DNA from 2 places in the Desertibacillus haloalkaliphilus genome. Region 2 is predicted to be linked to the other one. Evidence: a T-box and tRNA genes for the amino acid it is inferred to sense, from the RefSeq annotation. Region 2 holds a T-box; the other holds one or more tRNA genes.
The links. The T-box of region 2 lies ahead of thrS (threonine--tRNA ligase). A T-box ahead of a tRNA ligase gene usually reads a tRNA of that ligase, here a tRNA-Thr.

Region 1 (5,270 bases), on a different contig from region 2:
GGTGTTGATACAAGCAACTTGCGTATTAGTAACCGCGCTCATGTCATTCTTCCATATCATTTGAAGTTAGATATTGTAGAAGAAGAGCGTAAAGGTGCAAATAAAATTGGAACGACGAAAAAAGGAATCGGTCCAGCCTATATGGATAAAGCTGCTCGTGTTGGGATCCGTATTGCTGACCTACTGGATAAAGAAGAGTTTGAAGTAAAGCTTGAACGAAACCTTGAAGAAAAGAACCGATTACTAGAAAAGGTTTATGAAGTTGAAGGCTTGAAAAAAGAAGACATTCTCGATGAATATTATCAATATGGACAAGAGATCGCTAAATATGTGGTTGATACCTCTGTCGTTTTAAATGATGCGATTGACGATGGACGCCGTGTCCTTTTTGAAGGTGCACAAGGTGTTATGCTTGATATTGACCAAGGTACATATCCGTTTGTTACGTCTTCAAACCCAATTGCTGGTGGGGTTACAATTGGCTCGGGTGTTGGACCATCAAAAATTAACCATGTTGTTGGAGTATCAAAAGCCTATACAACACGTGTTGGTGATGGCCCATTCCCTACAGAGTTGCATGATGAAATTGGGGATAAAATCCGTGAGGTTGGAAATGAATATGGAACAACGACAGGACGCCCGCGTCGTGTAGGTTGGTTTGACAGTGTCGTTGTCCGTCATGCAAGAAGAGTTAGTGGGATCACTGATTTATCACTAAATTCAATTGATGTTCTCACTGGAATTGAAACATTAAAGATTTGTACGGCTTACAAATATAAAGGTGAAATTATTGAAGAGTTCCCAGCTAGCTTGAAAGTGTTGGCTGAGTGTGAACCTGTATATGAAGAATTGCCAGGTTGGACTGAAGATATTACTGGTGTTAAATCTCTAAATGAGTTACCTGAGAATGCCCGTCATTATATTGAGCGTGTTTCACAGTTAACGGGAATTCCTTTAACGATCTTCTCAGTTGGACCAGACCGTAATCAAACGAATCTTGTTCGTGGTGTATTTGCTTAATTTACGATAAAAGAGCTAAGATGGAGCAAGAAAAAGCTTGCTCTATCTGCTGTTTTTCGCTATTCTAAACAAAGGCAATCTGATTCAAAAAAAAATAAAAAGTTTTATAAAAGTATTGCACTAACTTTTAAACCATGATATTATTATTCTTGTCGTTAAGAGCTGACACAACAGATCAAAATGACATCAAGAGATACTAGCTCAGTTACGAGCGACGCATCTACCGAATCCACTACGAGTTGTCTCGACGCAACAAACAGCGGAGCGATTCTAGAAGAGGAAGAGACAGGTAGACAACGAAGCAACACATCGTCCGTAACTATCATGAGCAAACATCAATGAAAATAACATCAAGAGCCATTAGCTCAGTTACGAGCGACGCATCTACCGAACTCGCTACAAGTTGTCTCGACGCATAAGCAGCGGAGCAATTCTGGTAGAGGAAGAGACAGGAAGGCAGCGAAGGAAAACATCGTCCGTAACCATCATGAGTAAGCATCAATTGAAAAAAACATCAAGAGCCATTAGCTCAGTTGGTAGAGCATCTGACTTTTAATCAGAGGGTCGAAGGTTCGAATCCTTCATGGCTCACCATTTACTTTTAACTAGTAATTGGCCCGTTGGTCAAGTGGTTAAGACACCGCCCTTTCACGGCGGTAACACGGGTTCGAATCCCGTACGGGTCACCAATTTAATAGGTCCGGTAGTTCAGTTGGTTAGAATGCCTGCCTGTCACGCAGGAGGTCGCGGGTTCGAGTCCCGTCCGGACCGCCATTTTTAAAATGTTGTTTGGCTCGATAGCTCAGTCACGAGCATAACATCATCGAATTCACTTCGAGTTGTCCCGACACAGCCTGCTACAAAGCGAAGCTAGTAAGAGGAAGGGACAGGGTAACGACCAAAGTAAAATATTAAGTTAATGATAGACAAACTCATAAAGAATTATTTTTCACTTGGCTCGATAGCTCAGTCGGTAGAGCAGAGGACTGAAAATCCTCGTGTCGGCGGTTCGATTCCGTCTCGAGCCACCATTTTTATGTTTAAAGACACAATCTTTTAACTAACGTTAGGTAACTTATTATAAATATGCCGGTCTAGCTCAATTGGTAGAGCAACTGACTTGTAATCAGTAGGTTGGGGGTTCAAGTCCTCTGGCCGGCACTCTAATTATATATTGATAAACATATGGAGCCTGTTGAGAAACAAGGCTTTTTTTGTTGTAAACAATTAATAATCGAGAACGAGGGGTTACAGCAATTTTTAAAGCTAGATGTCTAGTTTAGCTAGTAGTGGGGATTTCGATGATGTTCATAGTAATAATACAGTTTGTTTACAAGTTTACTAATTTAAACCACAAAACCAATCACTTATGGTAAAATAACTCTTGTTGAAAAATGTCGATAGAAAAGGTTTACATCTATCGCTTTGTTGAAGCAGGAGGAAAACGATGTTTAAAGGAAGCCAGTTATTTTCTAAGGTTAGAGATAAGTATAAACAATTAATAGATACAAGTAAGCGGGTGCTTACAGAAACAAAAATTAAACAAATAACAACTGCAGGTGTTTCATTATGTGCAGCATCACTGATCACCGTATCGGCGATCTATGCGAGTGAAACGAAGCTCGATCAATTAGATACAGTCTACCATGTTTACCTCGATCAGGAATCAATTGGAAGTGTTGCTGATAAACAACTAGTTGAAGGGATAATTAGTGACAGGATGGAAGAAGTACAGGAAGACTATGAACATTTAAACCTAGTTCTTGCTGAAGAGCTTCACCTAATACCTGAGAAAGTATTTCATGCTAACGTTGAACCTACAGAAACCGTTGAACAACTTAACGATAAAGTTTCATTAGCCGCAGAAGCAATCGTTTTAAAGGCTGATGATAAAGATGTTTTATATGTAAGCGATCAACAACAGGCAGATGAGGTTATAAGCGAATTTCTGCTTCAATACATTTCTGAAGATGACTTAGAAGTTTATGAAGCCCTTGTTGAGGATAGTGGTGAGCTTGAGGAGAAGAAGTTACCAGATGTCGGAGAAACGGACATTTTAGCAGTTGAACTATCAGCAACACTTGGTTTTGAAGAGGCTGTCGCTGAGATTGATGAAGTTCTCTCGACTGAACAAGCGGTCAAACAGTTAAATCTAGGGACATTAGAAGAGCGTACATATCAAGTTGAGGCAGGCGATGTCTTAGGTACTATTGCCAGTGGCCATCAGCTATCAACGAGTGAATTGTTGAAATTGAACTCAGAAGTGACCGAAGATACCCTTTTGCAAATTGGCGATGAATTGAATGTCACCGAGTATGAGCCAGTTGTGACAGTTGTTGTTACTGAAGCAGTAACTCAAAAAGAAGAAATTCCTTATAAAACAGAAGTAAGGGAAGATGATTCGATGTGGAAAGGTGACACGAAGGTTGCTCAAGAAGGCAAGGCTGGAGAGCGGATTGCGAGCTATGAAATCGTCAAAGAGAATGGGACTACAATTAAGCGTAGTTTAATTGGTGAAGAAGTGATTGAAGAAGCTGTCGACCATATCGTTCTAAAGGGAACGAAAGAGTCACCATCACGAGGAACAGGGAACTTATCGTGGCCAGCGGTTGGTGGTTACATTTCTAGCTATCAAGGAATGAGGTGGGGTCGATTACATAAAGGAATTGACATCGCCCGTCCAACAGAGCGTTCAATCCTTGCAGCTGATAACGGCACAGTGACGTCAGCTGGTTGGAATGGCGGTTATGGAAAAACGGTAAAAATCGATCATAATAATGGAATGGAGACGCTTTATGCCCATTTAGAGTCCATAGATGTGAGTGTTGGAGATACCATTCGAGCAGGAGAAAGAATTGGTAGAATGGGGACAACTGGGAACTCAACAGGAATTCACCTTCACTTTGAAGTTTATAAAAATGGTCAATTAGCAGATCCAATGGATTATTTGAACTATTAATTGTAAAGGTAGCCTTTAGCCACGTATGCTAGAGGCTATCTTTTCTATTTTTAACTAGTAATTTCCGACGTTTTGATCACTTGCCATTACGGCTGCTGTGTTAGAATATTAAGTAGATAGAAATTAGTTTGAATAGGTTATAGGAGCGGATTTTATGGATAAGCGGATTTTAGTTGTTGATGATGAACAGCCGATTGCTGATATTTTAAAGTTTAGCCTTGAAAAAGAAGGTTTTCAGGTTTTTTGTGCTTATGATGGACTTGAAGCGGTTCATTTAGTTGAACAAGAAAAGCCTGACTTAATTTTATTAGATATTATGCTTCCTCATAAAGATGGTATGGATGTTTGCCGAGAGGTACGGGCGAAATATGATATGCCGATTATTATGCTCACGGCCAAAGACTCGGAGATTGATAAGGTCCTTGGGCTAGAGCTTGGTGCAGATGACTATGTGACGAAGCCTTTTAGTACGCGTGAACTGATTGCAAGAGTGAAGGCGAATTTACGTAGGCACCAAAGTCTTACTGAACAGCCAGAGAGTCGAGAGATAGCTGTTGGTGAGCTTGCGATTCTCCCTGATGCATACCTTGTTAAAAAGAGAAATGAAACGATTGAGTTAACTCATCGTGAATTCGAGCTTATTCATTATTTAGCGAAGCATTTAGGACAAGTGATGACAAGGGAGCATTTGCTACAGGCTGTTTGGGGCTATGATTATTTTGGTGATGTTCGCACGGTTGATGTTACGGTTCGTCGTTTGCGTGAGAAAGTAGAAGATAACCCGAGTGAGCCGGCTTGGATTATTACACGCAGAGGAGTTGGCTACTATTTAAATAGTGAACAGGGGCAATAGCAATGGAACAAAAAGTCGGTTTCTTTAAATCGATTCAATTTAAATTGATTATTATTTATGTGCTCCTCATATTAATTGCGATGCAAATAATTGGAGTTTATTTTGCGAGGCAGTTAGAAGGTCAGCTCGTTTCGAACTTTTTTGATACGCTTGATGAACGTGCGAACCTACTTGCATATAATGTCGAGCAAGAAATGATAAAGCCAAGAGAGGGTGAAAACTCATTAGAGCGCGATATCAACCGCCTCTTGCGCGAATTTTTCTCGATTGAAAATTCCGAAGTGCAAGTGATCGACAGTAACAAAGTTGTGATAAGCACCTCAAATTTTAATAACCGCCATATCGTCGGTCAACAGACGACAGAGGTCCGTGTCAAACGAGCGCTCGTTGGGACAAAGGACGAGATTATACTAAGAGATCCGCAAACAGGCCATCGGA
Region 2 (5,270 bases):
GCTATATAATTGTAATCGTTCGTTGTCTGATCAAGATATGGGATAATTTTAGTTTTCACCCAATAATAACTTCCATCCTTTGCCTGGTTTTTCATTTCGCCTTCCCAGGCGTGGCCGCTTGAAATCGTCTGCCACATGTTTTGGTAGAATGCATCTGAATGGTAGCCAGATTTTAAAATTCGATGATTTTTCCCAAATAGCTCTTCTCTTTTATATTTTGAAATGGCACAAAACGTGTCATTTGCACTAATGATTGTTCCATTATGGTCCGTAATCGTGATAATCGTTGAATCATCAAGAGCATTGATGATATCTTTTAGTTCATTGAATGTGTGAAAGATAGATGAATCTGTAACATTTTCACTGAGCTGATTATGTAGTGTTGCAAAAATTTCTTTTAATCCTTTATCACTTACCTTAGGTCGATGCATCATCTACCCCCTTAACTCATTAACAAGAGGACATTCATCCTACTTTATCTAGCATACGAATGATCACTCACTCGTTTTATTTTACATCTTATCGCTTTTTTCTAGTACAAGCAACAACATTTGTAACATGCTACCTTTCATCATTGAGTTGAGAAGGATGCCCATTTAAGGAAACAAAAAAACTGCAAGCGTCATGCGAGACTGCTGAAAAAGTAACAGGCAGGTCAATTCAGGAAGAGTAATGGCTTCGCACATTACATAAAGGGCACTGAAAAAGTGAATTCCACACTTTTTCAGTGCCCTCCGTCATGCTTACGTTTTTTCGCAATTATTTTGAACGGTTAGCAATATCTGTTGTAATCGAGTCAATAAATGCATCTAATGTCATTGATTCAGATTTTTGCTCACCGTATTTTCGAACATTAACAGCTTGTCCTTCAATTTCTTTATCACCTAGGACGAGCATGTAAGGAACCTTTTGCATTTGTGCTTCACGGATTTTATAGCCGATTTTTTCATCACGCGTATCAACCTCAACACGAACACCAGCTTTTTGTAGCTGCTCTTGTACTTGTTTTGCATAATCAAGGTGAACATCAGCTGAAACAGGGATCACTTCCACTTGTACAGGTGCAAGCCACGTTGGGAAGGCCCCTTTGTACTCTTCAATTAAGAAGGCAACAAAACGCTCCATTGTTGAAACAACGCCGCGGTGAATGACGACTGGGCGATGCTCTTTGCCATCCTCACCGATGTACGTCATATCAAAACGGTTCGGCAGGTGGAAGTCTAGCTGTACGGTTGATAATGTTTCATCTTTTCCAAGTGCAGTACGAACTTGAACGTCAAGCTTCGGTCCATAGAACGCCGCCTCTCCTTCAGCCTCAACATAATCAAGACCCATGTCATCCATCGCTTCTTTTAACATATCTTGTGCCTTGTTCCACATTTCATCGTTATCAACATACTTTTCCTTATCTTCAGGATCGCGGTATGATAAACGGAAGTAATACTCATCTAAACCGAAGTCTTTGTATACTTCTTGAATGAGTTTCACGACTGAAATAAATTCTTCTTTGATTTGATCAGGGCGACAGAAGATGTGAGCATCATTTAACGTCATTGAACGTACACGTTGCAACCCTGCAAGAGCGCCTGACATTTCATAACGATGCATCGTACCAAGCTCTGCGACACGAAGTGGTAAGTTACGGTAACTACGGAGCTCGTTATTATAGATCATCATATGATGCGGACAGTTCATTGGACGAAGCACTAGCTCTTCATTATCAATTTGCATCGGTGGGTACATATTTTCTTGGTAATGATCCCAGTGACCCGATGTTTTATAAAGGTCGACATTCGCTAAGTGTGGTGTATACACATGCTCATAACCAAGGCGTTCCTCTAGATCAACAATATAGCGCTCGATCGTACGACGAACCGTTGACCCTTTTGGAAGCCACACCGGTAAACCTTGTCCAACTTGCTGTGAAATCATAAATAATCCAAGCTCTTTCCCTAGCTTACGATGATCCCTTTCTTTCGCCTCTTCTAACAAACGTAGGTACTCATCAAGCTCCCCTTGCTTCGGAAAAGCCGTTCCATATATACGTTGTAACATTTGATTGTCACTGTTTCCACGCCAGTACGCACCAGCAATGCTTAACAGCTTAATCGCTTTGATTTTACCTGTTGACGGTAAATGCGGCCCACGACAAAGATCGAAAAATTCACCCTGGTCATAAATGGTGATAAGTTCACCCTCAGGAAGCTCCTTGATCAATTCAATTTTTAAGTGATCTCCAATTTCCTCATAGATGCTTAACGCTTCTTCACGTGTGACGACACGACGCTTAATTTCAAGGTTCTCGCTAATAATTTTCTTCATTTCTTTTTCAATTTTAGGCAAGTCCTCAGGCGTAAGTGTGTGCTCCATATCAATATCATAATAGAAGCCATTTTCAATGACTGGTCCAATCCCGAGTTTTACATTTGGAAATAAACGTTTAATCGCTTGAGCCATCAGGTGAGCTGTACTATGTCTAAACACCTCTAAGCCCTCGTCAGAATCAAGTGTAACAATCTCAATGCTTGCATTTTCTTCAATGCTACGCTTAAGATCAACAACGTTGCCGTTCACTTTTCCGGCTACGGCTTTTTTCTTTAACCCTGGGCTAATTGAAGCGGCAATATCTTCTGTTGTTACTCCTTTTTCAAACTCCTTTACCGCCCCGTCTGGAAATGTAATTTTGACTGCTTCTGCCATGCTGCTTCCACTCCTTCTTATTAATTCAACTGTTCTTGATGTGCTCATTATTAAGTAAATGGACATTAAAAAACACCCATCCCTACAAAAAAGGGACGAGTGTTGATCTCGTGGTTCCACCCTTGTTCCCGTAGTTGATCAGTACGACCTCCTACGGCTCATGGATCAGAATAACGGTCTGTAGCCGTCAGCAGATACTAATGGTTCCCTGCTGAAGTTCTGAGGTGGTAAGTCAATATTCGTGTTAGGAAGCTCACAGCCTTAGACTCCCCTCTCTGAAAACCGTAACATTCACTCTTGTCCTCTTCAATACTTCTTATCATCTTAAATTCATTTACTATGTAGTATTATATGAATTTAAGATAATAAAATCAAGCGCACAATGAACTTTTTCCTAATTCATTGCAAAAGCGTATCTTGATGCTCACCATACGTAAACTCACGAAGGTGATGAAGAGATACTCTTTCTTGAAACACGGTTTGAATCGTCTGAATCACGCCATCATCAACCGTATTTGAATACAAGAAAATTTTCTTTGGTGACATACTCACAAGTGGGCTAATCACCATCTCTTCAATCGGCACCCCATCCTCAAAGCGCAGCTCCTCATCAAGATATTCACTAATTTCAGAAGGCGTCAGCTTTCTAAACTGCTGATCATAAAAGCTAAACGATTCCTTATGAACGAGGTGAATCACATCGACTTTGGCAGGCTTCACTTTAATAAAAAAGCGAAAACTCTCAACCATATTTTGATACTCTTGTTCGAGCATATATTCATCAATAGCAATTTCTACACAATCAATCAGCATTTCACCATACGCTTTCAACCGAAACGTTAAAAACGGATCATAATAAAGGGTAGAATCTTTCCTTAGGCATGACGCAAACGCTTCATAAATGAGCGATTCCCTAGCGTAGAACTTCTTAATGCTGCGGGGCAAATCTTCACGGTCACCTTCAATAATAGAACGCGCAATCGTTACGATCTGATTTTTCTCCTCGGGATCTTTAAAATAAAACATGGACTCTATAATATTTAATAACCACTCTTCTTCCTTCTCGGCAATGATGTGGTTCGTTAAGATCGATACAATTAATGGTTGTACGGTTTCATAGAAATGATCATCATGCTTATCATCCGTAATCGTAATGATTTGGTCATGCAAACATTCTACAGTACTGTGCAAGCCAAGTGATTTATATTTTTCAGTATGTAGCTTTAATTGTTCAAATACTTGTCTACACTCATCTTTTTCCTCAAAATGAATCGAAATCAATACAAACTCCTCCTTGTTACTTACTCGTCAATTGCATATATAGTTGATCGTTCGTTGGTTGGTCTCTTATCAAAATGTCTCTATTACATACCTATGAGGACAATGCAGAAAAATGATTTAAATTTTTTTGAATTAAAGGATAAAATCAGGACCTTGAGATTGTTAGTTTAGTTACTACGATTAGGAGTATGGCGATCCATGTTATTGCTTAGGAGGATCACCCATTCTCATCCAATAACGGAACCTAGATCCACTTCCCTTTGATAGTAAGCATTTTTATCACAAATAGAGGAACCAAGAACCACAAGATCCCTCTCCCCCTCCAAAGGCGGTGCGAGCAAGCACACTCCTCCACTTATCAGTTCAACACAAAAAACCCTGTTGGTTTTGCTCACCAACAGGGTTTTTACGCAAAGGTATTATTTAATTTTGCATAACAAAATCTTTTTCAGTCGCCTCTTCACTATCAAAACGGCGGACGACTTCATACTTTGTATTTCGTTGTACAGGTATTTTACCTGCTTCTCTAATTAATTGTAAGATCTGATTCGTATTGACTTTATGTGTTGTGCCGGCAGCTGAAACTACATTTTCTTCCATCATCGTTGAACCAAAATCGTTGCAGCCATAGTGAAGTGATTTCTTCCCTACTTCTGGCCCCATTGTCACCCAAGATGATTGGAAGTTTGCAACATTATCAAGGAAAATACGAGAGATCGCAACGTTTTTCAAATACTCTTCCGGTGGTGTCTTCTCACCAGGAAGGTTTGTATTTTCAGGCTGGAACGTCCATGAAATAAAGGCAAGGAAGCAATCTGATTCATCTTGAGCATCACGAATACGTTGCAAGTGAAGCGCACGTTCTTCATACGTTTCACCTAACCCTATCACCATAGTTGCTGTACCGTGCATACCGACTTTTTTCACCATCTTCATGCATTCAATCCATTCTTTCCACGAGCTCTTGATGCGACTCACACGCTTTCTTGTCTTGTCTGTTAAAATCTCAGCACCGCCTCCAGGAACAGAATCCAATCCTGCTTCTTTCAACTCTGTTAAAACTTCCTCTAGTGACAAGCCTGATACTTCAACAATCTTCCAAATTTCAGCTGGTGAGAATGAATGCATCGTAATATCAAAACGCTCTTTAATATTTCTTAATAAGTCCGTATAATAACTTAATGGAAGATCAGGGTTTGTCCCGCCTTGCATTAAGATCTCTGTTCCATTGACATCCATTGTTTCTTGAATCTTTTTATAAATTTCTTCATCGCTTAGGACATATCCAT

Region 1: it has a tRNA-Thr gene. The T-box ahead of thrS (threonine--tRNA ligase) is inferred to sense a tRNA for this amino acid. The anticodon was not compared.

Annotation. Positions count from the first base shown of each region.
Region 1 is NZ_JAHPIV010000003.1:34,214-39,483, forward strand. Features, by position in the region: gene KH400_RS04125 (adenylosuccinate synthase) at 1-1,020, shown strand, start outside; tRNA gene KH400_RS04130 (tRNA-Lys) at 1,539-1,614, shown strand; tRNA gene KH400_RS04135 (tRNA-Glu) at 1,635-1,709, shown strand; tRNA gene KH400_RS04140 (tRNA-Asp) at 1,718-1,794, shown strand; tRNA gene KH400_RS04145 (tRNA-Phe) at 1,976-2,051, shown strand; tRNA gene KH400_RS04150 (tRNA-Thr) at 2,109-2,181, shown strand; gene KH400_RS04155 (peptidoglycan DD-metalloendopeptidase family protein) at 2,468-3,979, shown strand; gene yycF (response regulator YycF) at 4,134-4,832, shown strand; gene walK (cell wall metabolism sensor histidine kinase WalK) at 4,835-5,270, shown strand, end outside.
Region 2 is NZ_JAHPIV010000001.1:183,104-188,373, forward strand. Features, by position in the region: gene KH400_RS00855 (sensor domain-containing protein) at 1-434, opposite strand, end outside; gene thrS (threonine--tRNA ligase) at 760-2,700, opposite strand; T-box leader at 2,789-3,019, opposite strand; gene ytxC (putative sporulation protein YtxC) at 3,100-3,981, opposite strand; gene mqnC (cyclic dehypoxanthinyl futalosine synthase) at 4,405-5,270, opposite strand, start outside.